Regions from separate parts of the Mesorhizobium sp. BE184 genome, predicted to be linked through region 2. Evidence: predicted binding sites of a transcription regulator. Region 2 holds the regulator's gene; the other holds the start of a gene.

Region 1 (14,688 bases), 1.3 Mb from region 2:
GACCTGTGGCCGAAAAGTCAGCCGCTGGACGCCGGCGGGCAGCGGGACTACTCTCGCCCGAGGCAGGCTTTCATGGAGATGCAGCAATGACCCTGCAAGGCAACACGCTCAAAGGCGACGCCCTCAAACACGCCATCGGGCAGACGCGCGACAAATGGGGATGGTTTGTCGCCCTCGGCGTCCTGCTGCTCATCCTCGGCGGCATCGCCTTCGGCAATTTGCTCATCGCGACGGTGGCTTCGGTCTACATCGTCGGCTGGCTGATGCTTCTCGGCGGCGCGATCGAGATCGTCCACGCCTTCGGTGTCAAGACCTGGGGACGCTTCGCCTATTGGCTGCTCAGCGGCCTGCTCTACGCCGTCGCCGGCTTCTTCGCCTTCTACAATCCGCTGCTCGCATCGGCGGTGCTGACCTTCATGCTGGCGGTCGCGCTGGTCGCGTCGGGAGTCCTGCGGGCGTGGATCGGCTATCAGCATCGGGACGAGAAGGGCTCCGGCTGGATCATCGCCGCCGGCGTGATCACCGCGCTGGCCGGTCTGCTTATCGCGCTGCGCTGGCCGATGAACAGCCTGTGGGTGCTCGGCCTGTTCCTGGCCATCGACCTCGTCTTCCAGGGCTGGACCTTCATCGCCTTCGGCCTGGCGCTCAGGAAGATGAAGCAGGCGTAAGACCGTGGCCTAAAAGGCGATTTCGGCGTCGATCCCGGAAAGCGGCTGCACCGTGGCGAGAAGCGCCCTCGCCTCGGCCTCGTCGCGTTTCATCTGCGCCACCAGCGCGTCAAGCCCGTCGAACTTTTCCTCGCCTCTGAGATAACCGAAGAACGAGACGCTGCAGATCTCGCCATAGAGATCGCCGGAAAAATCGAACAGGAAGGTTTCCAGCAGCGGCGCGCCATTGTCGTCGACGGTGGGACGCCGACCGAACGACGCGACGCCGTCATGCAGAGCGCCATCCGCGCGGCGGAAACGCACCGCATAGATGCCCTGCTTCAAGCCGAAGGATGGCGAAAGCGTCATGTTCGCGGTGGGGAATCCCAGCGTGCGGCCAAGCTTCTGCCCGCCTGTCACCAGGCTTTCCACCGTATAGCGGTAGCCAAGCAGACCATTGGCCTCGCCGAGATCGCCTCGCGACAGAAGCGTGCGAATGCGGCTGGACGACACCACGTCGGCCCCCTCGTCCCGGAAGGCATCGACCAGCGTGACGCCGAAGCCGTGACGCTCGCCCGCCGCCATAAGAAAAGCGGGGCCACCCTGCCGATCCTTGCCGAAGTGAAAATCAAATCCCGTCACCGCATGGCCGACGCCGAGCTTGTGCTCCAGAACGTCGGTGATGAAGGATTCCGCCGAAAGCGACGCGAATTCACGGGTAAAGGGCTGCTCGACAACGGCGTCGAAGCCGACGGCAGCCAGCAGCCGCGCCTTCACCGGCGGCGACGTCAGCACGAAGAGCGGCGTATCGGGGCGGAAAACCGTGCGCGGATGCGGCTCGAAGGTCAGCACAAGCGCCGGCGCTGAACGCTTCGCCGCTTCGTCGAGCGCGCGCTGCAGAACGGACTGATGGCCGCGGTGCACGCCGTCGAAATTGCCGATCGCCACGACGCCGCCACGGAACCGATCCGGCACCGGCAGAGCACCATCGACACGTTCGAACGACGGTTTTCTCATGCCCGCTCCGTCACCGCAGCCGGGGGATGACGGCGACCGGCCGATAACCGTGCTTGTCGAGGAAGGCCGCCAGCCTTTCCCGGTCCGGATTGAGCGGGTCGCCATAGTCGCGGGCATGGATGCCGGCGGAGACGTAGAGCACGTCGATGCCGTTATCCACCGCGCCCTTGATGTCGGTCATCATGCCATCACCGATAGCGAGAACCCGATCGCGGCCAATCTCGCGGCCGAGCACGTCGCCGGCTGCCTTCAGCGAGGCTTGATAGATAGGTGCGTAGGGTTTCCCCGCGATCAGCGTACGGCCGCCCAGCTGGCCATAATCCCGCGCCAGCGCGCCGGCGCACCAGATGAGGCGGTCGCCGCGCTCGACGACGATGTCGGGATTGGCGCAGATGAACGGCAGGTAGCGCGCCCGCAACCGCATCAGCAGTTCGCGGTAGTCCTCCGGCGTATCGTCGTCATCGTTCCACAGGCCGGTGCAGACGACAGACTGCGCCTCGAATTCCTCGACCATTTCCACGTCCAGATCGTCGTAGAGGCCAAGGTCACGGTCAGGTCCGAGGTGGAAGACCTTGCGCGGTCCCTCGGCGATAAGCTGGCGGGTCACATCGCCGGAACTGACGACGCGGTCGAAACAGTCGTCCGGCACGCCGATGGTCCGCAGTTGAGAGAGCACGGAATCGCTGCGGCGCGGCGAATTGGTCATCAGGACCACCGCGCGGCCGGTATCGCGCACACGCTTCAGCGCCGCGCAAGCAGCCTCGAAATGCGTCTCGCCATTGTGAACGACGCCCCACACGTCGCACAGGACGGCGTCGTAGCGCGCGAGGATAGCGTCGAGGGAATCGATCATGTCAGGCAAGGATGCCATGCCGTGCTGCAAACCTCTTCCTTCGAAGGATGGTCGTGGCGGATCGCCAGCAAGGCTCGAATTAACCGAACAACCTCACCCTGTCACCAGCTTTCGCGCGGACGGACCGCGCATTAATGGAAGGTCAGCGGAGAGCAGACTTCACCAGCCACCCTTTCTCGGACGGCTGGGCTTCGATTGACGAGGGCCAGTTACATCGGCCTTCGTGGCCTCGACGCGTGTTCCGGCTCCACCACCTTGCGGTAGAGATGCCAGGTCGCATGGCCGAGAACCGGCAGCACGATCGCCAGTCCGGCAAAGACAGGGATCGAGCCAATAGCGAGAAGTGCTGCCACCGTCAGGCCCCACAGGGCCATCGGCACCGGATTGGCCATGACGGCGCGCACCGACGTTTCGATCGCAGCGACCGCGCCGACGTCGCGGTCGAGCAGCAGCGGAAAGGCGACGACGGTCGTGGCGAGCACGACGACGGCGAACACGAAACCGGCGGCGTTGCCGAGCAGCATCAGCATCCAGCCGCGTTCGGTCGTCAGCACTTCCTGCAGCAGGCCGCCAATCGATTGTGGCAGACCGTCACCGAACAGGCTGACATAGATGGATTCCGCCACGAACAGCCACAACAGGAACAAGGCGACCAGCATCGCGCCGAGCACAGCTATCGACGGCAGCGCCGGGGAATGCCGCACATCGAGCGCGTGCCGCCAGGACGTATCCATGCCGAGTTCGCGCCGCCGGCTGATCTCATAGAGACCGATCGCAGCGAAGGGACCGACCAGCGCGAAACCGGTCATCAGCGGATAGATGAGTTGCACCGCGTTCGAGCCGGACGACCAGTAGGTCAGGATGACGCCGACGATGGGATAGATCAGGCACAGGAAAACGTAGTGCGAGGGTTTCGCCCAGAAATCCTCGAAACCGAGACGCAGGGCGTCGGTCAAATCTGCTGCCGTGATGCGCCGAACCGCCGGCTTTACATAGCCGCCGCGTGCATCCGCCATGACATGAAAGCTGGACATAGCCGTCCTCCCGTTGGTTGAAGGCGGCCAGAGATATGAAGGCCGCCAAAGCTGCCACTCGTGAACGAACCGGCAGTCTAGCCGATCTCGCGGAATTTGTCTTTTTATTCGCAGCAGGGAGCCATCTGAATGCGTCATATGGGTTTTTGCCCGTCGCTGCCCGTCAAAAGCCATGATTGTCGCTAAGCCCGATATGATGGCTTTCCTGACCGACACGTCCTCCGATCCGAATGATATGAGCTTGGCGCCGAACCGGCGGCTATTCCTGCAAGGCGCGGGCATGGCCGGCCTGCTGGCGCTGGCGTCCTGTGGCACCATGCGTTTGTCCCGGAACGGCGCGGGCGCATCGTCGTCCGCCGCCGGCATTGTCGCCGGCCTGCGCCGCCAGGAAGGGCTGCCGGCCATGACGCCGGACAGCCGGCTTGAACAAGCGGCGCTGCAGCAGGCCGGCTACATGGCGGCTTCGAAGCGCATGGTCCACACCACCGGCTGGGGCAAGGATTTCGCCACCCGCGTCAAAGGCAACGGCATCGAAGGCGCGGCCGCGGAAAACATCGCCGAAGGCCGCATGGACCTCACCCGGCTCTTCGACATGTGGATGAACTCGCCGCCGCACCGGCGCAATTTGCTCGATCCGCGGTTCGAGCGCTTCGGTCTCGCCTATGTCCGCGACGATAAAAGGCCGGACTGGCGGTATTGGGCACTGGTGATGGGACGATAGTCGGCAATCGGCAATCGGCAATCGGCAATCGGCAATCGGCAATCGGCAATCGGCAATCGAGATTGCTTCTAAGAACGCATCGCAGAGAGCAATAGCCTACTGCCTACTGCCTACTGCCTACTGCCTACTGCCTACTGCCTACCTCAATCCATATGCACCGCAGGCGCGCCACCCGCTGGCTTGGCCTTCGGCTTGCGCAGCAGGATGATGAAGGGAATGGCGGCCAGCGTCATCACCATCAGCAGCTTGAAGTCGTTGTTGTAGGAGATCATCTGCGACTGCATGTTGACCATGCCGTCAAGCCGCGAAAGCGCCGCCGGGTCTCCAGCCGCGGCTTGCGGCGACGCAGCCCACAGGTTCGGGTTGTAGGGGTTGATGTAGGTGGACAATTCAGTGTGATTGACCTGGACGTTGCGGCTCAGAAGCATGGCCACGATCGAAACACCGATTGACGAGCCAAGATTGCGCACGAGGCTGAACAGCGCCGTCGCGTCGGTGCGGAAACGCGTGTCGAGTGTGGCGAACGCCACGGTCGACAGCGGCACGAACACCATTCCCATGCCCAGGCCCTGGATGACGCCTGAGATGAGGATCAGCTTGTCGTCCATCTCCGGCGAAAAGCTCGCCATGGTGTAGAGCGACTGCGCCGTCAGCAGGAAACCGATCAGCACCAGGATCCGGGCGTCGATCCGGTTCATGATACGGCCGACGACAAGCATCGCCACCATCGTGCCGACGCCGCGCGGCCCCATGACGACGCCGGTGGTGACGGTCGGATAGCCGAAGATGTTCGACAGCATTGGCGGAAGCAGCGCCATGCTCGCCAGGATCAGCACGCCCATGACGAAGATGAACGCAAGGCCGGTCAGGAAATTGCGGTCGAGGAAAATATGCGGATCGATGAAGGGGTGCTCGGCGCTCGCCATGTGGATGGCAAACACCCAGAAGCCGGTTAGCGACAGGCCGAGTTCGATCCAGATTTCGACCGATGAGAACCAGTCCACCTCGCCGCCGCGGTCGAGCATCAATTGAAGCGCGCCGACACCCAGCGACAGCATCGCGAAGCCGAAGAAATCGAAGCTTCGCACCCGCTTGGCAATCATGGGAAGGTAGATGGCCATGCCCAGGAAGGCGAGGATGCCGACCGGCAGGTTGATGAAGAACACCCAGCGCCAGTTGAGGTTTTCGGTAATCCAACCGCCAAGCATCGGCCCCAGGATCGGACCGAGCATGATGCCGGCGCCCCAGATCGCCATGGCCTGGCCGTGGCGTTCCTTCGGGTTGATGTCGAGCAGGAATGTCTGTGACAGCGGCACGATCGCTGCGCCGAAGACGCCTTGCATCAGACGGAACAGCACCATGGTCTCCAGGCTCCACGCCAGGCCGCAGAGCATCGAGGACACGGTGAAGCCGATCACGGAGGCCAGGAACAATTCCTTGCGGCCGAGGCGGTCGGCCAGCCAGCCCGTCACCGGCGTCATGATAGCCGCTGCCACGATATACGAGGTCAGCACCCAGTTGATGTTGTCCGGCGACGCGCCGAGATTGCCCGTCATGGTCGGCAGCGCGACGTTGGCGATGGTGGTGTCCAGCGCCTGCATGATCGTCGCCAGCATCAGGGCGATGGTGATCAGGCCGCGATGCGGCACGTTATGGGGATCGACCGAAGCGATCTGGGCCATGGGAGTTGCTTTCGGGCTGGCTTACTCGGCTTCGCCTGCGACGGCGTGACCGCCGAACAGGCTGCCCAGCCCGCGGCTCACCTCGGTATCGACGGAGACCGTCGCGCTCATGCCCGTGCGCAGGGCCAGGGCCGCGCCCTCGTCGACCATCTTGAGCCGAACGGGAATGCGCTGTGTCACCTTGACCCAGTTGCCGGTGGCGTTCTGGGCCGGCAGCAGCGAAAACTCCGCCCCGGTGCCTGCCCCGATCGCCTGGACGGTCGCCTCAAAAGTGCGGCCCGGATAGGTATCCAGCACGATTTCGGCCTTCTGCCCCGGCTTCATGTTGGTGAGCTGGGTTTCCTTGAAGTTGGCGTCGATCCAGCTGTCGCTGGTTTCCACCAAAGCAAAGAGAGGCGTGCCGACACCAACGAACTGGCCGACCTTGAACGACGACGCCTGGTAGACGACGCCGTCCGCCGGCGCGCGCACCGTCGTCTGCGCCAGGTCGTAGGCAGCCTTGTCGCGGGCCGCCAGCGCCGCCAGCACGGTCGGATGATCGTCTGTCTTGATGTCGGGATTGCCGCCGAGCGCAGCCCGGGCGCTCTCGATGCCCTGCAGGGCCACAGCGTCGTCCTGCCTGGCCTTGTCGAGATCGGTCCGCGCCTCGTCCAGCGACGACTTGGCGTTGATGCCCTTGCGGGCGAGGTCGGCGGCGCGGTCATACTGTGACTGCATGTATTTCACCTGGCTAGCGGCGGACCTTTCCTGCGCAATCGCCTGGCCGTAAGCCGCGCGCAACTGTTCGACGCTGACCCGGGCCCCCGCAACGGCGGCTTCGGCCTGCGCCAGCGCGATCTGGTATGGCTGCGCGTCGATCTTGAACAGCACGTCGCCCTTCTTCACCGCCTGGTTGTCGGCCACATCGACTTCCATGATGCGGCCTGCCGCATCGGAGGCGACGGAAACCCGCGCCTGGCGAAGGTTGGCGTTTTCGGTCTCCTGGTAACGGCCACCGGTTATCCAGACATAGCCGCCCGCCACGGCAAGCAGCAGCGGCAGGGCGAGCATGAGGGCAAAGCTTCCGCCGCGCTTCTTCTTGCCCTTGGCTGGCGGCGCCGGGTCGAGCGGAGGCGGCGCCACGGCGATCGGCACAGCCGCCGGCGGCTGCCCTTCCATCTCCAGCTTCGATGCGTTTTCGTCGATCTTGGCTACCGCGTTCATGCCGATGCACTTTCCGAGTTTTTAATGGTCTCGCACGACGGCTGGTCGCCGTCGGCAAGATTGTCCACCATCGTTGTCAGCCCCTTGACCAGGGCCGCCCTGTCGCCGGCGGACAGACCGGCAAGGGATTGCTCATAGACCTCGCCTGCTATGCCCTTGATGTAGGCATAGGCATCCTTGGCCTTCTGGGTTGGATAGATTGTGCGCACGCGCCGGTCGGCGGCGTCGCTGCGGCGCTCGATCCAGCCGCCCTCTTCCATCCGGTCGATAAGACGCGAGACGCTGATCGGCTCGATTTCGAGCAGTTCGGCAAGTCTGGCCTGCGCGACGCCTTCCTCCTTGGCGACACGCACCATGAGACGCCATTGCGCCGATGAAAGGCCACTCTCGCCGGCGCGCGCCTCAAAACGCTTGCGCATGAGACGGTGCACGTCGTGGATGAGAAACCCGAGTCTATCTACGCCTTCTGAAACCATAAGCGGCACATATTATGAGCGTGCTCACAATTCAAGATGCCGCAGTGCACAATTTTTTGAAAATATGTGCGACCTGGGGCCATATCGCCTGCATCCGCGTCCGGCTCACTTTCGTAAGCCTGGCTTTAAAGCACCAGATCCCAGGTCTGGCCGACCAGGTCCTTGCCGAAAGAGTTATGCTTTTCCTCGTCCACGAGCACGAACCCGGCCGCCTGATAGATGCGGCGGGCAGAGACCAGAATATCATTGGTCCACAGTGTCAGCGTCTCATATCCCTTCGAGCGCGCAAACGCGATGCATTCCTCCACCAGGCGCTTGCCGATGCCAAGCCCGCGCGCCGATGGTTCCACATAGAGAAGCCGGAGCTTGGCGACAGTTTCCGATTTGCGCACGACGAACACCGAGCCGACGACTTCGCCCTCGCGTTCGGCGATCCAGCACCGCTCGTGCTCGGGGTCGTAGGATTTCACGAACTGGACGAGGATTTCCGCGACCAGCGCCTCATAAGTCTCGTCCCAGCCATATTCCTGCGCGTAGAGCATGCCTTGCCTGCGGGTGATCCAGCCGATGTCGCCGACCTGCAGGGGCCGCAACACATAAGGCTCGCCAGGCTCGCCAGGCTCGGCTGGGTTGAGCAGGCGCTCGACCGTTCGCATCGCCCCGACCAGCCTGGACCGCCTTTCGCCGGACAGGCCCGAAAGCAGCGCCTCGACCTGTTCCTGCGAAGACCGGTTGAGCGGCGCAAAAGCGTCTTGCCCGGCTTCCGTCAGGTTTATCGCCGCCTGCCTGCCGTCGGCTTCGGAAATTTCCCGCACGATCAGCCCGCTCGCCTCGAACTTCTTCAGCATGCGGCTGAGATAGCCGGCATCGAGACCAAGGTCCCGCGCGAGGTCCGTCGCCGTTCGGCCCCGATGCCCGGCAAGCTCATAGAGAACCCGCGCCTCGCTGAGCGAAAACGGGCTCTTCAGCAAACCCTCGTCGAGCAGCCCGAGCTGCCGCGTGTAGAAGCGGTTGAAAGCCCGAACCGCCTCAACGGTATTGCCCGAATGGTTTTTAACGGCGGTAATGCTCATGGCGCTACCCTCGGCCATTTGCTTGACTGAGTCAACTAAATAGCCTGAACCGGTATGGGAGCGCTATGACACTGGGCCGCTCCCCGCCAAAATCGCGGCCACACCATTCTTGCGTTCGATGTTCTTATTGACTCCGCGCGGGTGCGGGACTATCTCAGCGCCACGTTAGCACTCACCCAAGATGAGTGCTAACCAAGGTCCGGCTCGACCGGACGGAGGAAATCGTTTCTCATCTTTTCACCTGAGGAAATCAAATGGCAAAGTCGAAATTCCGGCCGCTGCATGACCGCGTGGTCGTTCGTCGCGTCGAATCCGAAGCAAAGACCGCCGGCGGCATCATCATCCCCGATACGGCTAAGGAAAAGCCGCAGGAAGGCGAAATCGTCGCCGTCGGCTCGGGCGCTCGTGACGAAGCAGGCAAGCTGGTTCCGCTGGACGTCAAGGCTGGCGACCGCGTGTTGTTCGGCAAGTGGTCCGGCACCGAAGTGAAGCTCAATGGCGAAGACCTTCTGATCATGAAGGAATCCGACATCATGGGCATCATCGGCTGATCTGAATTCGGCAATCGGCAGTGGGCGGTAGGCAATCGATGCCACTCCCCGACTGCCTACCGCCCATTCCCTACCGCCTCAATTCCGAAGGAATTCAAAAATGGCTGCTAAAGACGTTAAATTCTCCCGCGATGCCCGCGAGCGCATGCTCCGCGGCGTCAACATCCTCGCCGACGCGGTGAAGGTCACGCTCGGCCCCAAGGGCCGCAACGTCGTCATCGACAAGTCGTTCGGCGCCCCGCGCATCACCAAGGACGGCGTCACCGTCGCCAAGGAAATCGAGCTTGAAGACAAGTTCGAGAACATGGGCGCGCAGATGGTCCGCGAAGTCGCTTCGAAGACCAATGACATCGCCGGCGACGGCACCACGACCGCGACTGTCCTGGCCCAGGCAATCGTGCAGGAAGGCCACAAATACGTAGCCGCCGGCATGAACCCGATGGACCTGAAGCGCGGCATCGACCTTGCTGTTACCGAAGTCGTCGGTCACCTCGGCAAGGCCGCCAAGAAGATCAAGTCGTCGGACGAAGTCGCCCAGGTGGGCACCATTTCGGCCAATGGCGACGAGTCGGTCGGCAAGATGATCGCCGAAGCGATGCAGAAGGTCGGCAACGAGGGTGTCATCACCGTCGAGGAAGCCAAGACCGCCGAGACCGAACTGGAAGTCGTCGAAGGCATGCAGTTCGACCGCGGCTACCTGTCGCCCTACTTCGTCACCAACCCGGACAAGATGGTCGCCGATCTCGAGGACGTCTACATCCTCCTCCACGAGAAGAAGCTGTCCAACCTCCAGGCCATGCTGCCGGTTCTCGAAGCCGTCGTGCAGACCTCCAAGCCGCTGCTGATCATCTCGGAAGACGTCGAAGGCGAGGCTCTGGCCACGCTCGTCGTCAACAAGCTGCGCGGCGGCCTGAAGATCGCCGCCGTCAAGGCGCCGGGCTTCGGTGATCGCCGCAAGGCCATGCTGGAAGACATCGCCATCCTCACCGGTGGCCAGGTCATTTCGGAAGATCTCGGCATCAAGCTCGAGAACGTCGGCCTCAACATGCTCGGCCGCGCCAAGAAGGTGTCGATCTCCAAGGAGAACACCACCATCGTCGACGGCGCCGGCAAGAAGGCCGAGATCCAGGGCCGCGTTGCCCAGATCAAGCAGCAGATCGAGGAGACCACCTCGGACTACGACAAGGAGAAGCTGCAGGAGCGTCTGGCCAAGCTGGCTGGCGGTGTTGCGGTCATCCGCGTCGGCGGCGCGACGGAAGTTGAAGTCAAGGAAAAGAAGGACCGCGTAGACGACGCGCTGAACGCGACCCGCGCTGCTGTTGAAGAAGGCATCGTGGCAGGCGGCGGCGTCGCCCTCCTGCGCGCTTCCTCGATGATCAAGGTCACCGGCGTCAACGCCGACCAGGCCGCTGGCATCAACATCGTCCGCAAGGCTCTGCAGACCCCTTGCCGCCAGATTGCGTCGAACGCAGGCGCCGAAGCCTCGATCGTCGCGGGCAAGATCCTCGAGAACAAGGGCGCCACCTACGGCTACAACGCCCAGACCGGCGAATATGGCGACATGATCGCCATGGGTATCGTCGATCCGGTCAAGGTTGTCCGCACCGCCCTTCAGGACGCAGCCTCGGTCGCCGGCCTGCTGGTCACCACCGAAGCCATGATCGCCGAGGCTCCGAAGAAGGAGTCCGCGGGCGGCGGTATGCCGGGCGGAATGCCCGGCGGCATGGGTGGCATGGGCGGCATGGATTTCTAATCCACGTCCTCGGCATCGATCCGAGGACAGCCCTTCTCAGGCAACATCTACGGAAAGGGCGGCAGCAATGCCGCCCTTTTTGCTTCAAGCGGACGCCGCCGCATGTCCGCGGTCTGAAAAAATCCGGAAAAGATCGGATTTGCGGGAACCCCTCCGGATCTCGCGCATTTATCCATTGTCGAAAGCAGATCGGAAGGAGAAATCCGGAAGATGGGCAGACGACAAAAAGACGCCCCCCGCACGATAAAAGGTGTGAGGGGCGTTTTTTATTTTGCCCCGGAGATTCAGCCCTCGAATGCGGGAAGATGGTCCGGAAAACCGAATCCTTTTTTCCATTGCCTGCCGGAACCCATGCCGCCGCGAACCGTTCTTCCGGACGTGAAACCTTCCCCAGGAGATGCGAAATGGTGAATAAGGATCAGGTGTCGGGCGTGGCCAAACAGGTCAAGGGTTCGGTCAAGGAAGCCGCCGGCAAGGCAACCGGCAACCGTAAGACCCAGGCGGAAGGAATCGCGGACAAGGTGTCCGGCAAGGTTCAAAAGGCTTATGGCGACGCCAAGCAGAAGCTGAAAGACTCGCTCTGATTTTGCGGCGACGATACCCGGACAGACAAGGGCGGCGAAAGCCGCCCTTTTGCTGACCGTCTCCGTCCCGCATAGTCCCTACGCCGCAATCCTCGTACAAAAGGTCGTTGGCAGGTGACAAGGTGTCGCCCATCGGCTATTGACGACTCGTCAGGGGCTTTTACCGGCCTCACCGGTTTGCGGGAGAGAGCAGCGAAAGCTGCCGCCGAAGGGGAAATCGCCCGAAATCTCTCAGGCAAAAGAACCGTAGATCGGAAAGACACTCTGGAAAGTCGGGGTATGATCGCCCCGCGCCGAAGGTGTAAGCGCTGCCGACAGAGTTCCGGGGCGCGAGTCTCTCAGGCTTCAGACAGAGGGGCACGGACTGCCGCTTCAGCGGCTGGATGCGTGCGACTCTGGAGAAGACATGACGGGCGAAAACAATCTGAAATCCCTTCCTCTCGAGGATCTGCACAAGGCAGCCGGCGCGCGCTTCGGCGGCTTTGCCGGCTGGTCCATGCCGCTCACCTATCCGCTGGGCGTCATGAAGGAGCACCAGCACACCCGCGAACATGCCGGCCTGTTCGATATTTCGCATATGAAGCTTTTCGAAGTTTCGGGCGACGACGCGGCAAAGCTTCTGGCGCGGGCCTGCCCCTTCAATCCGGAGGCTCTCGCCATTGAGCAGTCCAAGTACACGTTCTTTCTGAACGATAAGGCTGGCATCATCGACGATCTGATCGTCACGAGGCTCAGACTGGACAGATACCTCGTCGTTGCGAACGCAGGGAATGCCGAGACAGACGAACAACATTTGCGGTCTTTGGCTGAAGATATGTCCGTCGAAATTAAGCCGCTTGATAGGGTCTTTTTGGCAATCCAGGGGCCTCACGCGTCGGCAACCCTCGCCCGCATCGGCGTTTTGACCGAATCTCTCAAATTCATGACCGGTGCGGATCGGATGCTTGGCTCTTTCATCAGCCGATCCGGGTACACGGGCGAGGACGGTTTCGAAATCGCGCTCCCCGAAGAGAAAGCGCATTCGTTCGTCGCCGAACTGCTCAAGGACCCGCGCGTCCAGTGGATCGGCCTCGCCGCCCGCGACAGCCTGCGCCTCGAGGCCGGGCTTTGCCTGCACGGCCAGGACATAACGCCCGGCACCAATCCGGTCGAGGCCGGCCTCATGTGGGCGATCCCCAAGGACATCCGCGCATCCGGCAGCTTCATCGGCGCGGACGCGCTCCGCACCGTCATCGAGCGCGGCGCACAGCGCAAACGCGTCGGCCTGAAGCCGGAAGGCCGCCAGCCGGTACGCGCCGGCGCTGCCCTGTTCGACGCCGAGGGCAATCCGGCCGGCGAAGTCACCTCCGGCGGTTTCGGCCCCTCGGCCGGCCATCCGGTCGCGATGGGCTACGTTTCGACGCCGCTGCCGAAAGCCGGAACCAGCCTGTTCGCCGATGTCCGCGGCACGAAAATTCCGATGGAAATCAGCCCCCTGCCCTTCACACCTCATCGTTATCACAAAGGATAAGTCCGTATGGCCAAGACCTATTTCACCACCGACCATGAATGGATCCGCGTCGAGGGCGATATCGCGACCGTCGGCATCACCGACTATGCGCAGGAACAGCTCGGCGATCTGGTCTTCGTCGAGTTGCCGGAAGCCGGCAAGGCGCTCTCGCGAGGCGACACCGCCGTGGTCGTCGAATCCGTCAAGGCCGCGTCCGATGTCTATGCGCCGGTCGACGGCGAAATCGTCGAGGCGAACCAGACGCTGTCTTCCGACCCCGCGCTGGTCAACTCCGCGGCCACGGGCGACGGCTGGCTCTGGAAGATGAAGCTGGCCGACACCGGCCAACTCGACGGCCTGCTCGATGAGGCAGGCTACAAGGCCCATATCGGCTAACACCGGGACAAACGTGATGACCGCAGCACCCTATCCTTTTTCCGCCCGCCACATCGGCCCCGGCACAGCCGAAACCCGCGCCATGCTGGCGACGATCGGCGTGCCCTCGGTCGAGACGCTGATATCGCAGGCCGTGCCGAAGTCGATCCGGCTGCAACGCCCCCTCGACCTGCCCGAACCGGCGACCGAGGCGGATGCGCTGGCCGAACTTGCGGCGAAGATGGCGAGGAACACGGTGCTGAAGAGCTTCATCGGCGCCGGTTATCATGGCGTGCACGTCCCGCCGGTCATCCAGCGCAACCTGTTCGAAAATCCGGCCTGGTACACCGCCTACACCCCTTATCAGGCGGAGATCAGCCAGGGCCGGCTGGAGCTGCTGTTCCATTTCCAGACCCTGGTGACCGAATTGACCGGCCTGCCGGTCGCATCGGCTTCGCTGCTGGATGAGGCGACGGCGGTGGCCGAAGCGGTCGGCATCGCCTTCCGCCATCATCGCGAGAAGCGCAGCAAGGTGGCGCTGGCCGGCGCGGCGCATCCGCAGACGCTTGATGTCCTGCGCACCCGCGCCGAACCGCTCGGCATGGAGGTCGATGGCGATGCCATCGATGAGAACACCGCCGCCCTTCTGGTTTCCTGGCCGGATACGAACGGCGTCTATGGCGACCACAAGGCTGCCATCGAAAAGGCCCGCGCCGCCGGCGTCATCGTTATTTTCGCCGCCGACCCGCTGGGGCTGACGCTGACCGACACGCCGGCCTCGCTCGGCGCCGACATCGCGGTTGGCCCGATGCAGCGCTTCGGTGTTCCGATGGGTTTCGGCGGCCCGCACGCGGCCTATTGCGCAGTCTCCGACAAGCTGACCCGCCTCATGCCCGGCCGTCTCGTCGGCCAATCGGTCGATGCGCATGGCCGCCCCGGGTATCGCCTCGCCCTGCAGACGCGCGAGCAGCACATCCGCCGCGACAAGGCGACGTCCAACATCTGCACCGCGCAGGCGCTGCTGGCGAACATGGCGGTTTCCTACGCCATCTGGCACGGGCCGGAAGGCCTGCAGGCCATCGCCGCCCGCATCCACGGACTGGCAGCGCGGCTGGCCGGGGGGCTCAAGGCATCCGGCGTGACGGTGCTCGGCGCCAGCCGCTTCGACACGGTGACGGTCGAGGTAAAGGGCAAGGCGGCGGCAATCGCCGCCGCCGCTGAAAAATCGGG
Region 2 (14,688 bases):
TTGAGGTTTTCGACGGATGCCTTGGTCGCCTGCACCTGGGTGCGCGCGCCCTTGATGCCCTGGCTATAAATCTCCGACAGGGCGACGCCGAGCGGATAATAGACGCCGGATGTGCCGCCAGTCAGAACGTTTATGAATTCCTGTGCCTTGAGCGAACCGGCGCCGAGCGCGAGCGACAGCGCCGCCGTGCCAGCGACAATGAATTTCCTGCCGAAATGCAGCATCTACTGTTTCCTCCCTTTTTGTATACGCGCCCTCCCGGCACGATCCGGCGTGAGTTTAGACACCGGACGCGAAATGCCAACCCAAATTGCGCGCGTTAGACGAACTATCGAACCGCACGGCTCTACTTGCCGGGCGGGAACAAAAAGCAGAAATCTTTTTAAGCCGTGTCGAAACGGAGCAGGTTGGCGCGACATTGGTTCGGTACGCAATGAAGCGGCCTTCAAAATCGTGAGGATACCACCATGCAGTACATGCTTCTCATCAATGTCGACGAAGCCGCGATGGCCGCCATGGCGCCAACCGCCACACCCGACAAGGCCTACGACATGGCCCAGCCCTTCATGGCCTACAACGAGGCGCTGAAGAAGGCCGGCGCCTGGGTCGCCGGCGATCGGCTGGCGCCATCGTCCTCCACCACGCGGGTCCGCCTCCGCGACGACAAGACCGAAGTGCTCGACGGCCCCTTCGCCGATACCAAGGAACAGCTCGGCGGCTACTACATCATCGAAGCCGCTGACCTTGACGCGGCGATCCAGTGGGCGGCGCGCTGCCCCGCCGCGCAGCGCGGACCGATCGAGGTGCGGCCGATCTGGAAGGCGCAATAGGCATGACGCGGTGACCTCCGAGGTCGATATCGCCCGGGCGGCGGCGGAGAATGCTGCCCGGCACAGTTACGGCAAGCTGGTGGCCTTCCTCGCCGCCCGGTCACGCGACGTCGCCGGCGCCGAGGACGCGCTGGCGGAAGCCTTCGCCGCGGCGATCGAGCACTGGCCGCGCGACGGCGTGCCGGACAGGCCGGAAGCGTGGCTGTTGGCAGTCGCCCGGCGGCGCGGCATCGACGCGGCCAGACGGCGCAAGACCGGCATCGAGGCGCAATCGCACCTGATGCTGCTGGCGGAGGAGATGGACGCGGCGAAGGATGCCGGCGACATTCCCGACGAACGGCTGCGGCTGATGTTCGCCTGTGCCCACCCGGCCATCGACCCCGGCATCCGCGCGCCGCTGATCCTGCAGACGATTTTGGGTTTCGACGCGGCGACGATCGCTTCCGCCTTCCTGGTCTCGCCGGCGACGATGGGGCAGCGGCTGGTGCGCGCGAAAAGCCGGATCCGCGACGCCGGAATTCCCTTTCGCATCCCGGAACGGACAGAGCTCGGCGAGCGGCTCGGCGCCGTGCTGGAGGCGATCTACGCGACTTTCGCCGAGGGCTGGTCCGATCCGGCCGGCACCGATCCGCGCCGGCGCAACCTGGCCGCCGAAGGCATATGGCTCGGGCGGCTTGTCGCCGGGCTGATGCCGGGAGAGCCAGAAGCGCTCGGCATGCTGGCGCTGATGCTGTTCGCAGACGCCCGCCGTGGCGCGCGCCGCGACGGCGAAGGAGACTACGTGCCGCTGAGCGAGCAGGACACGAGGCTCTGGAACGCGGCGCTGATCGACGAGGCCGAGGCGCTGCTGCGGCGCGCCAGCGGCATGGAGGGCGTCGGCCGCTATCAGCTGGAGGCCGCCGTGCAATCCGTTCACACGGCGCGGCGGTTGACCGGCATGACGGACTGGCCGGCGATCCGCGATCTCTATGCGGCGCTGGCGGCATTGACCGGATCGCCAGTGGCGGCGATCAACCAAGCGGTGGCGATGGCGGAGGCCGATGGACCGCGAGCCGGGTTGCAAGCGCTGGAAGCTCTGGCGGAAGATGGACGTCTCGCCGGCTACCAGCCTTATTGGGCGGCGCTGGCAGGCCTGCAGGCGCGGCTCGGCCAGGCGCGTGAGGCGGCGCTGGCCTACGACCAGGCCATCGGCCTCGAGCGCGATCCGGCTGTGCGGCAGTTCCTGCAAAAGCGAAAGGCGGCGCTGGGCGCCGCCTGACAGTCTAAACCGACTTCGGACCCTGCGTGGGCGATCAGGCGCCCAGCCCGTCGAACAGAATAGTCGACAGATAGCGCTCAGCGAAGGACGGGATGACGACGACGAGATTCTTGCCAGCGTTCTCCGGCCGCGAACCGACAACGATCGCCGCCTGCAATGCGGCGCCGGACGAGATACCGACCGGGACGCCTTCCAAGCGCGCCACCAGCCGTGCGTTGGCCACCGAATCTTCGTTCGAAACCCGGACGACCTCATCGTAAATCGAGGTATCGAGGATTTTCGGCGCGAAGCCGGCGCCGAGGCCCTGGATCTTGTGCGGCCCCGGCTGGCCACCCGACAGCACGGCCGATGCTTCAGGTTCGACCGCCACGATCTGCACCGAAGGCTTGCGTTTTTTGAGAACCTGGCCGACGCCGGTGATGGTGCCGCCGGTGCCAATGCCGGCGACGAAGATGTCGATGCCGCCCTGCGTGTCGTTCCAGATTTCCTCCGCCGTGGTCGTGCGGTGGATTTCCGGGTTGGCCGGGTTCTCGAACTGCTGCGGGATGATTGCGTCCGGCAGGGTCTGGGCGAGTTCCTCGGCCTTTGCGATGGCGCCCTTCATGCCTTTCGGCCCTTCGGTGAGGACCAGTTCGGCGCCGAGCAGGACCAGCATCTTGCGGCGCTCGACCGACATGGTCTCGGGCATGGTGAGGATCAACTTGTAGCCCTTGGCGGCTGCGGCGAAGGCGAGCGCGATGCCGGTATTGCCGGAGGTCGGCTCGACCAGTGTGGTCTTGCCGGGGGTGATCTTGCCCTGGGCTTCAAGCGACTCGATCATCGCCACGCCGATGCGATCCTTCACCGAGGCGATCGGATTGAAGAATTCCAGCTTGGCGATCAGATTGGCGACGACGCCCTTCTCCTTGGCGAACTTGTCGAGCCGGACCAGCGGCGTGTCGCCGATGGTTTCGGTGATCGAATCGTAGATGCGGCCGCGGCCGGGTACGCGCGTGGAGGTGGTGGGCTTGTTCATTGTTCTTGCTCCCAGAGGACAGCGGCGGAAAGGCGTTTCCAGCTGACGAAGATAGGCTCTGCCCGGACGATATCCGAGTGGATGGCGTGCTTAAAACCCCAACTCACCGGAATAGGATTTCCTTTTTGTCGCCTTTTTTAGAATCTTTGTCGCGGTAAAAGCTAGTGGCGAGCCGCTATCGCCGCCGCCGCGCCCATCATGAATGTGCCGGCGGTGCGGTTCAATAATTTGAGCGCCCGCGGTGAGCGCAGGAACCAGCGCGCCTTCGCGGCGAGCGCGAGGTACGGCACCAGAACGACCAACAGCACGACGATGGTGAGCGCCACCAGAATACCATAGGTGGCGGGCGTGATCGTGCCGATATCGACAATGGTGGGCGTGATGGCGAGATAGAAGATCATCGTCTTGGGATTGCCGAGCGTGACGGCCAGTCCGGCGATGAAGGACGAAACCAGCCCGCCCTTGCCCTTGCGGGCCTCGACCGTCTCTGGCGTGATGCCGGCGGTCCAGAAGCGCCAGCCGAGCCAGGCGAGATAGGCGACGCCCAGCCATTTGACGATGAGGAAGACGATGCCGAACGTCTGCGCGAGGAAGGCCAGCCCAAGCACGACGGCGGTGAGATAGGTGAGATCGCCGACGACCAGGCCGAACGCCATGGCCAGTGACGAGCGGAAGCCGGAGCCGAGCGCGCGGGCAACGAGGGCGGTGACGCCGGGCCCCGGAATGGCGGCTGCGATGCCCAGCGCGGCGCAATAGGCGAGAAAACCGGCAAGAGTCATGGCTCGGTATCCAATTTGGCCTGTTCAATGACCAACCGCCTAGCGGCCGGCGGTCATGGGAGATACTCGCTTCGCACAAGGAGCGAAGCCGCAATCGCGAGTATATGCAGCACGACCACTGGAATAGCCCAAATCCTTTTGTAAGCAATCAAGGCACCGTAGATCGGGTATGGTGCCAGGGCGGCCACCACCAATGCGGAACCCGGTACAGCGGCGGTTGGCAATATAAGCATGAGCCAAGGAATCAAAATATGCGCGGGCAGGTAAATGCCATGACCGCCCGCCATAGCGCCGATCCCGACAAGCGCGGCAACCATGCCAATGACGACACCTGCGCCGATCCAGATCACAGACCGTTTTTGCCATGGGCAGGTTTGTCCTATGCAGCAATGACGGAGCGTCCCCAGTCCTTGTTCAAGCCAGCGTCTCATTAGACAAATTTACGCGAAAATTTCTATCCTGAATTGTCTGGCGACAAGCGAACGAGCGCCCACCAAAGTCGGGACGGGCGCGTTAATACTCTGTTAAGCACCGGAATTTGTTTTTCTTTTTGATGCCCATCAATTCGCGCCATTGGCCCGGAAGTTGCTCGTTCCAGCCTGAACAGCGGAAAAGGGCGGAAAGTGTCTCAGGTCGAGCCAGACAGGAAATGGACGTGGCGCGAGATCACGCGCCGCGTGTTGAAGCTTTGCGTTGCGTGGCTGGGTTTCTTGGCATGGCGCGTGGTGACGATCGGCGGGGATGTTTTGTCGCCAGCGCGGTTCAGGGAATCCATCAGGGCGCGATCCGAAGGACGCGCTGAACGCCGGGCGAACCAGATTCGCCGCCGCCGCCGAGGCCAACCCGATTGACGGCGTTCGTCTACGACCGCTTCTGATCGTAACTCACCCGCCAGATCGTGCCCGATCCATCCTCGGTCACGATCAGCGATCCATCCCTGGCGACGGCGACGCCGACCGGCCGGCCCCAGACCTCGGCGTCCGAAAGCACGAAGCCGGTCATGAAATCCTCGTACTCGCCGGTCGGCTTGCCGTCCTCGAACCTCAGCCGCACGACCTTGTAGCCGGTGCGGGCGCCGCGGTTCCACGAACCGTGCAGCGTCACGAAGGCATCGCCCTTGTAGGCGGCGGGGAACTGGTCGCCCTGATAGAAGGCAATGTTCAGCGGCGCGGAATGCGCCTGCATCAGCACATCGGGCGCCGTCACCTTGCCGGCGAGGTCGGGACGCGCCCCGGCGTGGCGCGGGTCTTCATTGGCGCCGATATAGTACCAGGGCCAGCCGTAGAAGGCGCCCTCCTTGACCGTCGTGGCGTATTCAAACGGCACATTGTCTCCCAACTGGTCACGCTCGTTGACGACGCACCAGAGCGCCTGGGTGGCAGGCTGCACGGCCATGCCGGAGCAATTGCGCAGACCGGTGGCGACGACACGCCGGTTCTTGCCGTCCGCGTCGAAGGCGAGCACATTGGCGCGGCCTTCCTCCTCGCCCCAGGCATAGCCGAGCGGTTGCGACCCCGCCCAGGCCTCGATGCCGCCTTCCGGCGCTTTGCCCATGTCCTGGCCGACATTGGACTGCGAACCGACCGAAACGTAGAGGGTCTTGCCATCGGCGGAGAAGGCGATGTCGCGCGTCCAGTGGCCGCCGGAGGGAATGTCCGAGACGACCGTCTCGGCTTCGCCCTTCGCCTGCATGTCGCCTTCCTTGTACGGGTAGCGCACGACGCGATCAGGGCTGGCGACATAGACCCATTGCGGCTTGTCGGCCGGATGGAAGGCGATGCCGTAGGGTTGCGAGAGACCCTCGGCAAAAACGCCGTCCCCGGTTGGTTTTCCATCTTCGCCGAGGCGATAGACCAGCAACCGCCCGGCGCGGGAATCGGCAACGAAGAGATCGCCATTCGGCGCGGTGCGCACGACGCGCGGGCTGCGCAGGCCGGACGCGATGATCTCGGCGGTGAAACCTCGCGGCAGATCCGGCCTGGCACCGGCTGGCATGCGGGCGCGGTCGGCGCTGTTCGACGATGCTTCCGACGGTGAGGCCCTTTGGAGATCGTCCGCGGCGATCAGCCTGCGGACGCCCGGTTTGTCAGCCTTCCAGTCGCCGAACGCCGCTTCGCCCTTCAGGACAGGCGGTTCCTGCGCCGATGCGCCCGCGAGCATTGCGATGAAGGATATGGCCGTGAGCCCGGCAAGCTTCATGAAGTCACCTTCCTGTGGTCGATACCAAGGCAGAACGGTATCGATATGGACGCGTTCCGCGACACACAAGGATGTGATGGCCTGGTGAAATCAGCCCAGTTCGGCGTCGAGGCGTTTTTCCAGCTCGACCAGATCGGCCGGCAGCGGCATGCCCATGGCGCGCAGTTCATTGAGCTTCTCGCGCACCTGTTCGCGGATTTCCTGCGCGTCCTGCGGCTGGTTCACCATCTCCGCAAGCAAGATGTCGATTTCGGCCTTGAGGGATTCGAACGCCATGGGTTTCTCCGATCTGCCGTGTCGAAGCGCCACGGCGCGCATGGTCAACGCAGCATGCGCGAGATCAGTTGCGCGGTGTAGTCCACCATCGGCACGATGCGGGCATAATTCAGCCGCGTCGGACCGATGACGCCCAGCGCGCCAATGACACGGGCGTCCTTGTCACGATAGGGCGCAACCACCAGCGACGACCCCGAAAGCGAAAACAGCTTGTTTTCCGAACCGATGAAGATGCGCACGCCGGAACCCTGCTCGGCAAGGTCGAGCAACTGGATCAGGCCGTCCTGCGTCTCCATGTCCTCGAACAGGTGCCGCAGCAGTTCGATGTCAGCCTGGGCGGTGACGTTTTCAAGCAGATTGGCGCGGCCGCGCACGATGAGGCGCGCCGGCAGACCGCTGTCGGCACCGGCCCAGACAGCGAGACCCTTTTCGACCAGTTCCTGCGACAGCGTGTCGAGCGCGGCGCGGGTCTCGTCGTTGAGGCGGGCGATCTCGGCCCGCGCCTCGGACAGCGTGCGGCCGCGTATATGGGCGTTGAGGAAATTCGACGCCTCGTGAAGCTGGGAGACGGTGGTCCCGGCCGGAAGATCGACAACCCGGTTTTCGACATCGCCCGCCTGCGAGACCAGCACGGCCAGCGCCTTGTGCGGCTCGAGCTGGATGAATTCGATGTGCTTGAGCGACACTTCGTTCTTCGTCGTCAGCACCAGACCGGCGCCGCGCGACATGCCCGACAGCATCTGGCTCGCCTCGGTCAGCATATGCTCCAGGGTGGCGCCCTCGCCCGACGCCTTCATCTGCGCCTCGATGGAACGGCGTTCGCTGTCGGTCAGGTCGCCGAGTTCCATGAAGGCATCGACGAAAAAGCGCAGCCCGGCCTGGGTTGGCAGGCGACCGGCGGAGACATGCGGAGCATAGACCAGCCCAAGATGCTCGAGATCGCTCATCACATTGCGGATGGTGGCCGGCGACAGCGACGACGGCAGGATACGCGACAGCGAGCGCGAGCCGACCGGCTCGCCGTCGCGCAGATAGGAATCGACGATGCGCCGGAAAATATCGCGCGAGCGCATGTCGAGCGAATGAAGTGCGGGCGACTGCAGGGTTGGATCGGCGATCGGTTTCGTCATCGGTCTCGGAACTCCGGGCTAAAGGATATAGACTTGGGAGCAGCCTGCGCAAGCAGGGCGTTTTCCTTTGCGCCGGGCCTGCCATGCGTCTAAAACCCCGCGACGAATCCGAAAAAGAAAGAAGCTCATGCGCCCCTCCAAACGCCAGAACGACGAAATGCGCGCCATCTCCTTCGAGCGCGGCGTCTCCAAGCACGCGGAGGGCTCCTGCCTTGTCAAGTTCGGCGATACGCATGTGCTGTGCACTGCGAGCCTCGAGGAAAAGGTACCGGGCTGGATGCGCAATTCCGGCAAGGGCTGGGTGACGGCCGAATACGGCATGCTGCCGCGCTCGACCGGCGACCGCATGCGCCGCGAGGCTTCCGCCGGCAAGCAGGGCGGGCGCACGCTGGAAATCCAGCGGCTGATCGGCCGCTCGCTGCGCGCCGTGGTCGATCTTCAGGCGCTCGGCGAACAGCAGATCACCGTCGACTGCGATGTCATCCAGGCCGATGGCGGCACCCGCACCGCATCCATCACCGGCGGCTGGGTAGCGCTCTACGACTGCCTGCGCTGGATGGAGGCGCGGCAGATGGCCAGCGTATCCAAGGTGCTGAAGGACCATGTGGCGGCAATCTCCTGCGGCATCCACAATGGCGAACCGGTCATCGACCTCGACTATCTGGAGGATTCGTCCGCCGGCACCGACGCCAATTTCGTCATGACCGGCAAGGGCGGCATCGTCGAAATCCAGGGTACGGCCGAGGGCGAGCCGTTCTCCGAAGAGCAGTTCGCGGCACTGATGGGGTTGGCCAAGAAGGGCATCGCGCGGCTGGTCAGCCTGCAGCAGGTCGCGGTGGGGTAGCGGGAAGCGATGCGGCCCTCCGCGATTCTCGAATCCGCCCTCTACGTTACCGATCTGGCGGCGGCCGAAAGGTTTTACCGCGAGGTTCTGGGACTGGAGCAGATCGCCAGGGCGGAAGACCGGCATGTCTTCTTCCAGTGCGGACGGGGCGTGCTTCTGCTGTTCAACGCCGAGGCGACGCGCCAGCAGCCCGAACCCGGCGCCAAGCTTCCGGTGCCGCCGCACGGGACGGCTGGACAAGGCCATCTGTGCTTTTCGGCGACGGCGGATGAAATCGAGCGCTGGAAGGCGCATCTGACGGAGGGGGGCGTGGCCGTCGAAGCTGACTTCCATTGGCCGGCCAAGCCGGGTCAGGCAAAGGGTGGACGCTCGATCTATTTCCGCGACCCGTCCGGCAACTCGCTGGAATTCGCCGAACCGAAAATCTGGGGCCTGTGATGGATTTGCTCGCTGACAAGAAGATCGTCGTCGCCAGCCACAATGCAGGCAAGCTGCGTGAGTTTGCCGATCTCATGGGGCCTTTCGGCTTCGAAGCCAAATCGGCCAAGGAATACGGCCTGCCGGAGCCTGACGAGACCGGCACGACCTTCGAGGAGAACGCCTACATCAAGGCTTTCGCGGCGGCGCAGGCGACCGGCTTGCCGGCAATGTCGGACGATTCCGGCCTCTGCGTCGACGCGCTGCACGGCGCGCCGGGCGTCTACACCGCCAACTGGGCCGAGAAACCGGAGGGCGGCCGCGATTTCGGCATGGCGATGCAGCGCACGGAAGTGGCCTTGCAGGAGGTCGGCGCCATGGAACCGGCGCAGCGCACCGGGCGCTTCGTCGCCGTCATCTGCCTCGCCTTCCCGGACGGCCAGGCGGAATATTATCGCGGCGAGGCCGAAGGCACGCTGGTGTGGCCGCCGCGTGGCGATCTCGGCTTCGGCTACGACCCGGTGTTCCTGCCGAACGGCCATGACAAGACCTTCGGCGAGATGAGCGCCGAGGAAAAGCACGGCTGGAAGCCGGGCCAGGCGACGGCGCTGTCGCACCGGGCGCGTGCGTTCCAGAAATTCGCCGAGGCGCGGCTGGGTTCGAAATAATGCTTCTCGACCGGACCCCCGGCTTCGGCATCTATGTTCACTGGCCGTTCTGCGCGGCAAAATGCCCGTATTGCGACTTCAACAGCCATGTGCGGCACCAGCCGGTGGACCAGGAGCGCTTCGCCCATGCCTTCGCCGCCGAACTGGCGACGATGCGCCAGCGCACCGGCCCGCGCGACGTGACATCGATCTTCCTCGGCGGCGGCACGCCCTCGCTGATGAAGCCGGAAACGGTGGGCGCGGTGCTCGATGCGATTGCGGCGAACTGGACGGTGCCGGAGGGCATCGAGGTGACGCTTGAAGCCAATCCTTCCTCGGTCGAAGCGGAGCGCTTTCGCGGCTACCGCGCCGCGGGCGTCAACCGCGTCTCGCTCGGCGTGCAGGCGCTCAACGACCGCGACCTGAAATTCCTTGGCCGGCTGCACAATGTTTCCGAGGCGCTGCATGCCATCGGGCTGGCGCGCGAGATCTTCCCGCGCCTGTCCTTCGACCTGATCTATGCCCGCCCCGGCCAGATGCCGGAGGCGTGGGAGGCCGAACTGGAAGAGGCCATCGGCCACGCCGCCGACCATCTGTCGCTCTATCAGCTGACCATCGAGGAAGGCACGCCCTTCCATGCGCTGCACGCGGCGAAGAAATTCCAGATACCGGACAATGACCGCGCCGCCGATCTCTATGCGCTGACGCAGGAGGTCACCGCCGCGCGCGGTCTGCCCGCCTACGAGATCTCGAACCATGCCCGGCCCGGCGCCGAGAGCCGCCACAACCTGACGTATTGGCGCTATGGCGAGTATGTCGGCATCGGTCCCGGCGCGCATGGCCGCTTCGTCGAGAACGGCCGGCGCATCGTGACAATCGCCGAGAAAGTGCCGGAGAGCTGGCTGACCCTGGTCGAGACGCGCGGGCATGGCGTGACGGACGGCGAGGTGCTGACGCGCGCCGACGAGGCGGACGAGTTCCTGCTGATGGGGCTTCGGCTGGCCGAGGGCATCGACCTGACACGATACGAGCACTATGCGGGGCGTGGGCTTTCCTCCCGGCACATGTCGATCCTGCAGGAAGAAGGGCTGATCGCGCCAATCGGCAATTCGCGCCTGCGGGCGACACCGGCCGGCATGATCGTGCTGGATGCAGTGGTGGCCGATCTGGCGCGATAGAAAACTAGCGTCGGTTTCGGCTTTGGCGTTTAGGACCGCGTTTGCTGCGCGCCGCCGTGAATGGCGCTGTCCGTCGCGGCGTCCTTCCTTCCCGGCTGCACCGGCTGCCTGCCAACCTTGCGGCCGCCGGAGCCGCTTTCGTCATCTCGTCCGCCCGGCGGGCGTTTCGCCGCGGGCACCGCCAGACGGGATATACAGACGTCGAAACGGTTGGGCATCCGCTGCTCAGCCCTTCCGATGGGCCTCTGCGTCGGTGCGATGCCGCTTCCTGGCCCGCATCCGGTCAAGCGCGGATTTCTGTACGCGCATTGCCGGGAGAGGCTTTGCCTCTGCTTGCGACTTCTCTGGCCCGGCGGAACGGCAGCCGGCATAATACGGTTCGAAAACGTCCTGTATGACAAGGCTGCCCATGGTCTTCCTCCCGGATGGCCGAGCTAAACCGGCGACCGGTGCTTTTGTTCCTGAGGTTGCGATCACATCTTGGCGGTTTTGCAACGCGGGGCATTCCATGCGACAGAACCGTCATGGAGGCGCGGGTGGGCAGCGACAGGCGAAGCTATATGATCGGCCAGAACGAGATGACGGCGCGGCCGCTGGAAGCCGCGCTGTACCTCGTCGCAACGCCGATCGGCAATCTGGGCGACATCACCCTGCGGGCGCTGGAAACGCTGGCCGCCGTCGACATATTGGCGTGCGAGGACACGCGGGTCTCGCGCGTGCTGCTGGAGCGCTACGGCGTTCGCCGCCGCACCTTGGCCTATCATGAGCACAATGCGGCGGAGGCAGGACCCAAGCTGATCGCCGCGCTGGAAAGCGGGCAGAGCGTGGCGCTCATCTCGGACGCCGGCACGCCGCTGGTCTCCGACCCGGGCTACCGACTCGTCGGCGAAGCGGCGGAGCGCGGCATCAAGGTGGTGCCGATACCCGGTGCATCGGCGGTGCTGGCGGCGCTGACCGCTTCCGGCCTGCCTTCCGATACGTTTCTGTTCGCCGGCTTCCTGCCGACCAGAACCGGACAGCGGGAAACCCGGCTCCAGGCGCTCAAGGCGGTGCCGGCGACGCTGATCTTCTTCGAATCGCCGCGTCGGCTGGCCGAGACGCTGGACGCCATGGCCGAAACGCTGGGCGGCGACCGCGACGCCGCTGTCGGCCGCGAACTGACCAAGGCTTTCGAGGAGGTGCGCCGGGGCACGCTGGCCGGACTTGCCGCGCACTACGCGGACGCGGAGACGCCGAAGGGCGAGATCGTCATCTGTGTCGGCCCCGCTGCCGCAAAGGCCGACGAACCGGCCGACATCGACCGTCTGCTGCTTTCGCTGGCGGCCGAGATGCCTGCGTCCAAGGCCGCGTCGGAGGCGGCGAAAATGACCGGCGGGCAGAAGCAGGCTCTTTACAGGCGGCTGCTGGAATTGCGGGACGCGGCCGGCGATGGCTGATGCCTTTACCCGCCAGCGGCGAAAATCCTACCGGCGCGGGCATCGCAGCGAATGGCTGGCGGCGGCGGCGTTGATGCTGAAGGGCTATCGCATCCTCGCGCGGCGCCATCGGACGAAACTTGGCGAAATCGACCTCATCGCCCGGCGTGGCGACCTCGTGCTGATCGTGGAAGTGAAAGCACGGCGCACGTTGCTTGAAGCGATGGAAGCACTGGCGCGCTCGTCCGAAAAGCGGATCGAAGGCGCGGCCGATCTGTGGCTAGCGCGCCAGCCGGATTATGGGCGGCTTTCGGTGCGCTTCGACATGGTGGCGGTGCTGCCGTGGCGCTGGCCGGTGCATGTAGAAAACGTCTTTCAGGGCAGGACCTGAAGCCGCCTCTCGCCCGGTCTCATCTGTAGCGGATTATCTCTTCGTCACTTGCATCGGTATTCCGCCCTGGGGCTGCGTTGTCAGCTTCTGCACCGGCCAGGGTTTTGTTTCGGCGGTCGTATCGAAGCGGAAGCGCGACAGCATGGTCGCCAACGCGATGACCGCTTCCTGCATGGCGAAGGACGCGCCGATGCAGACACGCGGTCCGGCGCCGAAGGGCAGGTACTGGTAGCGGTCAATCTTGTCGCGGTTGCCGGGATGGAAGCGCTCCGGCATGAACGCATCGGGCTGGTCCCAGAGTTTGCGATGGCGGTGGACCGTCCACGGCATGATGAGGACGGCCGCGCCCCGGGCGATGTAAAGGTCCTTGTAGGTTTCCGGCTCGATCGGCTCGCGATTGATCGACGGCGCCGGCGGGTAGAGCCGCATCGCCTCCTCGAAGGCCGCGCGCGTGAACGGCATGGCGTCCAGCCATTTGGTCGAATCCGGCTCGCGCGCCAGCACCGCATCGATCTCCTTTTCGATCCGCTCGCGCTCCCACGGCGCTTCGGCAAGGCAATAGAGGGTCCAGCCGAGGGCTCGGGCTGTGGTTTCGTGGCCCGCGCCGATGAAGGTGATGATGTTGTCCTCGACCTCGGCGCGGCTCAGGCCCTCGGGGCCTTCGGCCTTCAGCAGAAGAGTGAGGAAATCCTGCGGCGCGCTGTCGGGATCGCGCCTGATCTTTTCCTCGCGCATCGTCACCGTGTCGGTGACGATCTTGCGGAAATACGCCATCGTCTTGCGCCCGCGAATATGCGTCAGGCGCGGCAGCCAGTCCGGCGCGCGCATCAGGTCCAGGGGATCGGCGCGGCCCATGGTGGCGAACAGGCGGTCGAGCTCCCTGGCGAAATCGCCCGGATCGCCCGCTATCTCGCCGGAAAAAAGTGTTTCCGCCAGGATGTCGTAGGTCAGCAACGTCATATCGTGAGCGAGATCGGTGTGACTGACCGTTTCGTAGCGATCGACGAAGGCGCGCGTGCGCCTTAGCATCGGCTCGGCGAAGCCGAAAATATTGCGTGGCGTGAACACCGGCGCCATGACCTTGCGCGAGCGCTTCCACACATCGCCCTCGGCCGTCAGCAGCCCATCGCGCAGGATCGGGCGCAAGGTGCGCTGGCGGATGTCCTGCATCCTGTAGTTCTTGACGTTGTCCAGCAGCACATGGCGGATCAGGCCGGGATCGTTGACGATGACGATGGGGCCGCGGATGCCTTTTCCGGAAATCCACGGCTCGTTGTAGGAGGGTTCTGCCCACAGTTCGAGCGGATTGCGCTTGACGATGCGAAACATCTCCAGCGTCGTCGGCGGCTTCGTGCGCGGCTTCGGCGCCGGCGGCACAAACGGTCGTACCAGTGTGTCCATACTTTCCTCCCAGCGGCGCAGCTTATAGGCGGCTTATTTAGCCGTCCATAATATATGGGCACGGATTGAGTGACCGTGCACGGAGACCAGTACGTTCTCCGGAAGTTCCGGTTTCCTCGACGTGCCTTCTTGCCGCAGCCAGACCCATAACCTAACTCGGTTCCTATTGGATACTTAGATACCACAGGAGCCTTTCTTGAAGCATCGTCTCAACATCATTGTCGGCAGCACGCGCCCCGGCCGGGTCGGCCCGGTTTTTGCCGAATGGCTGGATGTCTACGCGCGCGAGCACGGCAAATTCGAGCCGGTGGTGACCGACATCGCCACCTTCGACCTGCCGGTTCTGGACGAACCGCACCATCCTCGCCTGCAGAAATACGAGAAGGATCACACCCGGGCCTGGGCAAAGACCATCAACGAGGCGGATGCCTTCGTCTTCGTGACGCCGGAATACAACTACTTCGCGCCGCCGGCGATCGTGAACGCGGTCGATTACCTGGCGAAAGAGTGGAACTACAAACCCGCCGGCCTCTTCAGCTATGGCGGGCTGTCCGGCGGCCTGCGCGCCGCGCAGTCGCTGAAGCCGTTGCTGACTACGGTCAAGATCATGCCGATTCCCGAAGGTGTGGCGCTGCCGATGTTCAGCTCCCACATCGACGAGAACGGCGAGTTCAGGCCCAACGAACTGGTCACATCGAGCGCTGCCGCCATGCTCGACGAGCTTCATCGCTGGAGCGAGGCGCTGAAGCCGATGCGGGCCGGCTGATCCGCCTCTTTCCCGATCCCGGCACCCAGATAGATGCCGCGGGGCGCCAGCAGCAGCCCCGCGCGGTTTCGACGTGCCGGGACAACGCCGCTAAATCTGCCTGAAACCTTTAAAAACCGCCGTGGAGAGCCTATATTCCAAG

The links. The regulator HrcA, encoded in region 2, represses chaperone genes, less so after heat shock. The targets are predictions, from matches to a motif close to GTTAGCACTCNCNNNNNGNGAGTGCTAAC.
Region 1: a site for HrcA is predicted at 8,871-8,899, ahead of groES (co-chaperone GroES). Genes of this name have one in related genera too.

Annotation. Positions count from the first base shown of each region.
Region 1 covers NZ_JAVDVU010000001.1:1,412,093-1,426,780, forward strand. Annotated here, with positions in the region: gene J2X35_RS06940 (HdeD family acid-resistance protein) at 87-668, shown strand; gene J2X35_RS06945 (bifunctional riboflavin kinase/FAD synthetase) at 678-1,664, opposite strand; gene J2X35_RS06950 (TIGR01459 family HAD-type hydrolase) at 1,675-2,535, opposite strand; gene J2X35_RS06955 (DUF2189 domain-containing protein) at 2,727-3,551, opposite strand; gene J2X35_RS06960 (CAP domain-containing protein) at 3,787-4,272, shown strand; gene J2X35_RS06965 (DHA2 family efflux MFS transporter permease subunit) at 4,416-5,954, opposite strand; gene J2X35_RS06970 (HlyD family secretion protein) at 5,976-7,157, opposite strand; gene J2X35_RS06975 (MarR family winged helix-turn-helix transcriptional regulator) at 7,154-7,633, opposite strand; gene J2X35_RS06980 (bifunctional helix-turn-helix transcriptional regulator/GNAT family N-acetyltransferase) at 7,759-8,706, opposite strand; gene groES (co-chaperone GroES) at 8,961-9,257, shown strand; gene groL (chaperonin GroEL) at 9,358-11,010, shown strand; gene J2X35_RS06995 (CsbD family protein) at 11,415-11,594, shown strand; glycine riboswitch at 11,765-11,851, shown strand; gene gcvT (glycine cleavage system aminomethyltransferase GcvT) at 12,001-13,104, shown strand; gene gcvH (glycine cleavage system protein GcvH) at 13,111-13,479, shown strand; gene gcvP (aminomethyl-transferring glycine dehydrogenase) at 13,493-14,688, shown strand, end outside.
Region 2 covers NZ_JAVDVU010000001.1:149,448-164,135, reverse strand. Annotated here, with positions in the region: gene J2X35_RS00760 (TAXI family TRAP transporter solute-binding subunit) at 1-224, opposite strand, end outside; gene J2X35_RS00755 (YciI family protein) at 468-830, shown strand; gene J2X35_RS00750 (DUF6596 domain-containing protein) at 841-2,088, shown strand; gene cysK (cysteine synthase A) at 2,123-3,103, opposite strand; gene J2X35_RS00740 (LysE family translocator) at 3,265-3,882, opposite strand; gene J2X35_RS00735 (hypothetical protein) at 3,936-4,232, opposite strand; gene J2X35_RS00730 (hypothetical protein) at 4,511-4,657, opposite strand; gene J2X35_RS00725 (sorbosone dehydrogenase family protein) at 4,744-6,081, opposite strand; gene J2X35_RS00720 (hypothetical protein) at 6,172-6,357, opposite strand; gene hrcA (heat-inducible transcriptional repressor HrcA) at 6,402-7,487, opposite strand; gene rph (ribonuclease PH) at 7,615-8,331, shown strand; gene J2X35_RS00705 (VOC family protein) at 8,341-8,769, shown strand; gene rdgB (RdgB/HAM1 family non-canonical purine NTP pyrophosphatase) at 8,769-9,416, shown strand; gene hemW (radical SAM family heme chaperone HemW) at 9,416-10,573, shown strand; gene rsmI (16S rRNA (cytidine(1402)-2'-O)-methyltransferase) at 11,134-12,009, shown strand; gene J2X35_RS00685 (YraN family protein) at 12,002-12,379, shown strand; gene J2X35_RS00680 (cytochrome P450) at 12,413-13,780, opposite strand; gene J2X35_RS00675 (NADPH-dependent FMN reductase) at 13,977-14,546, shown strand.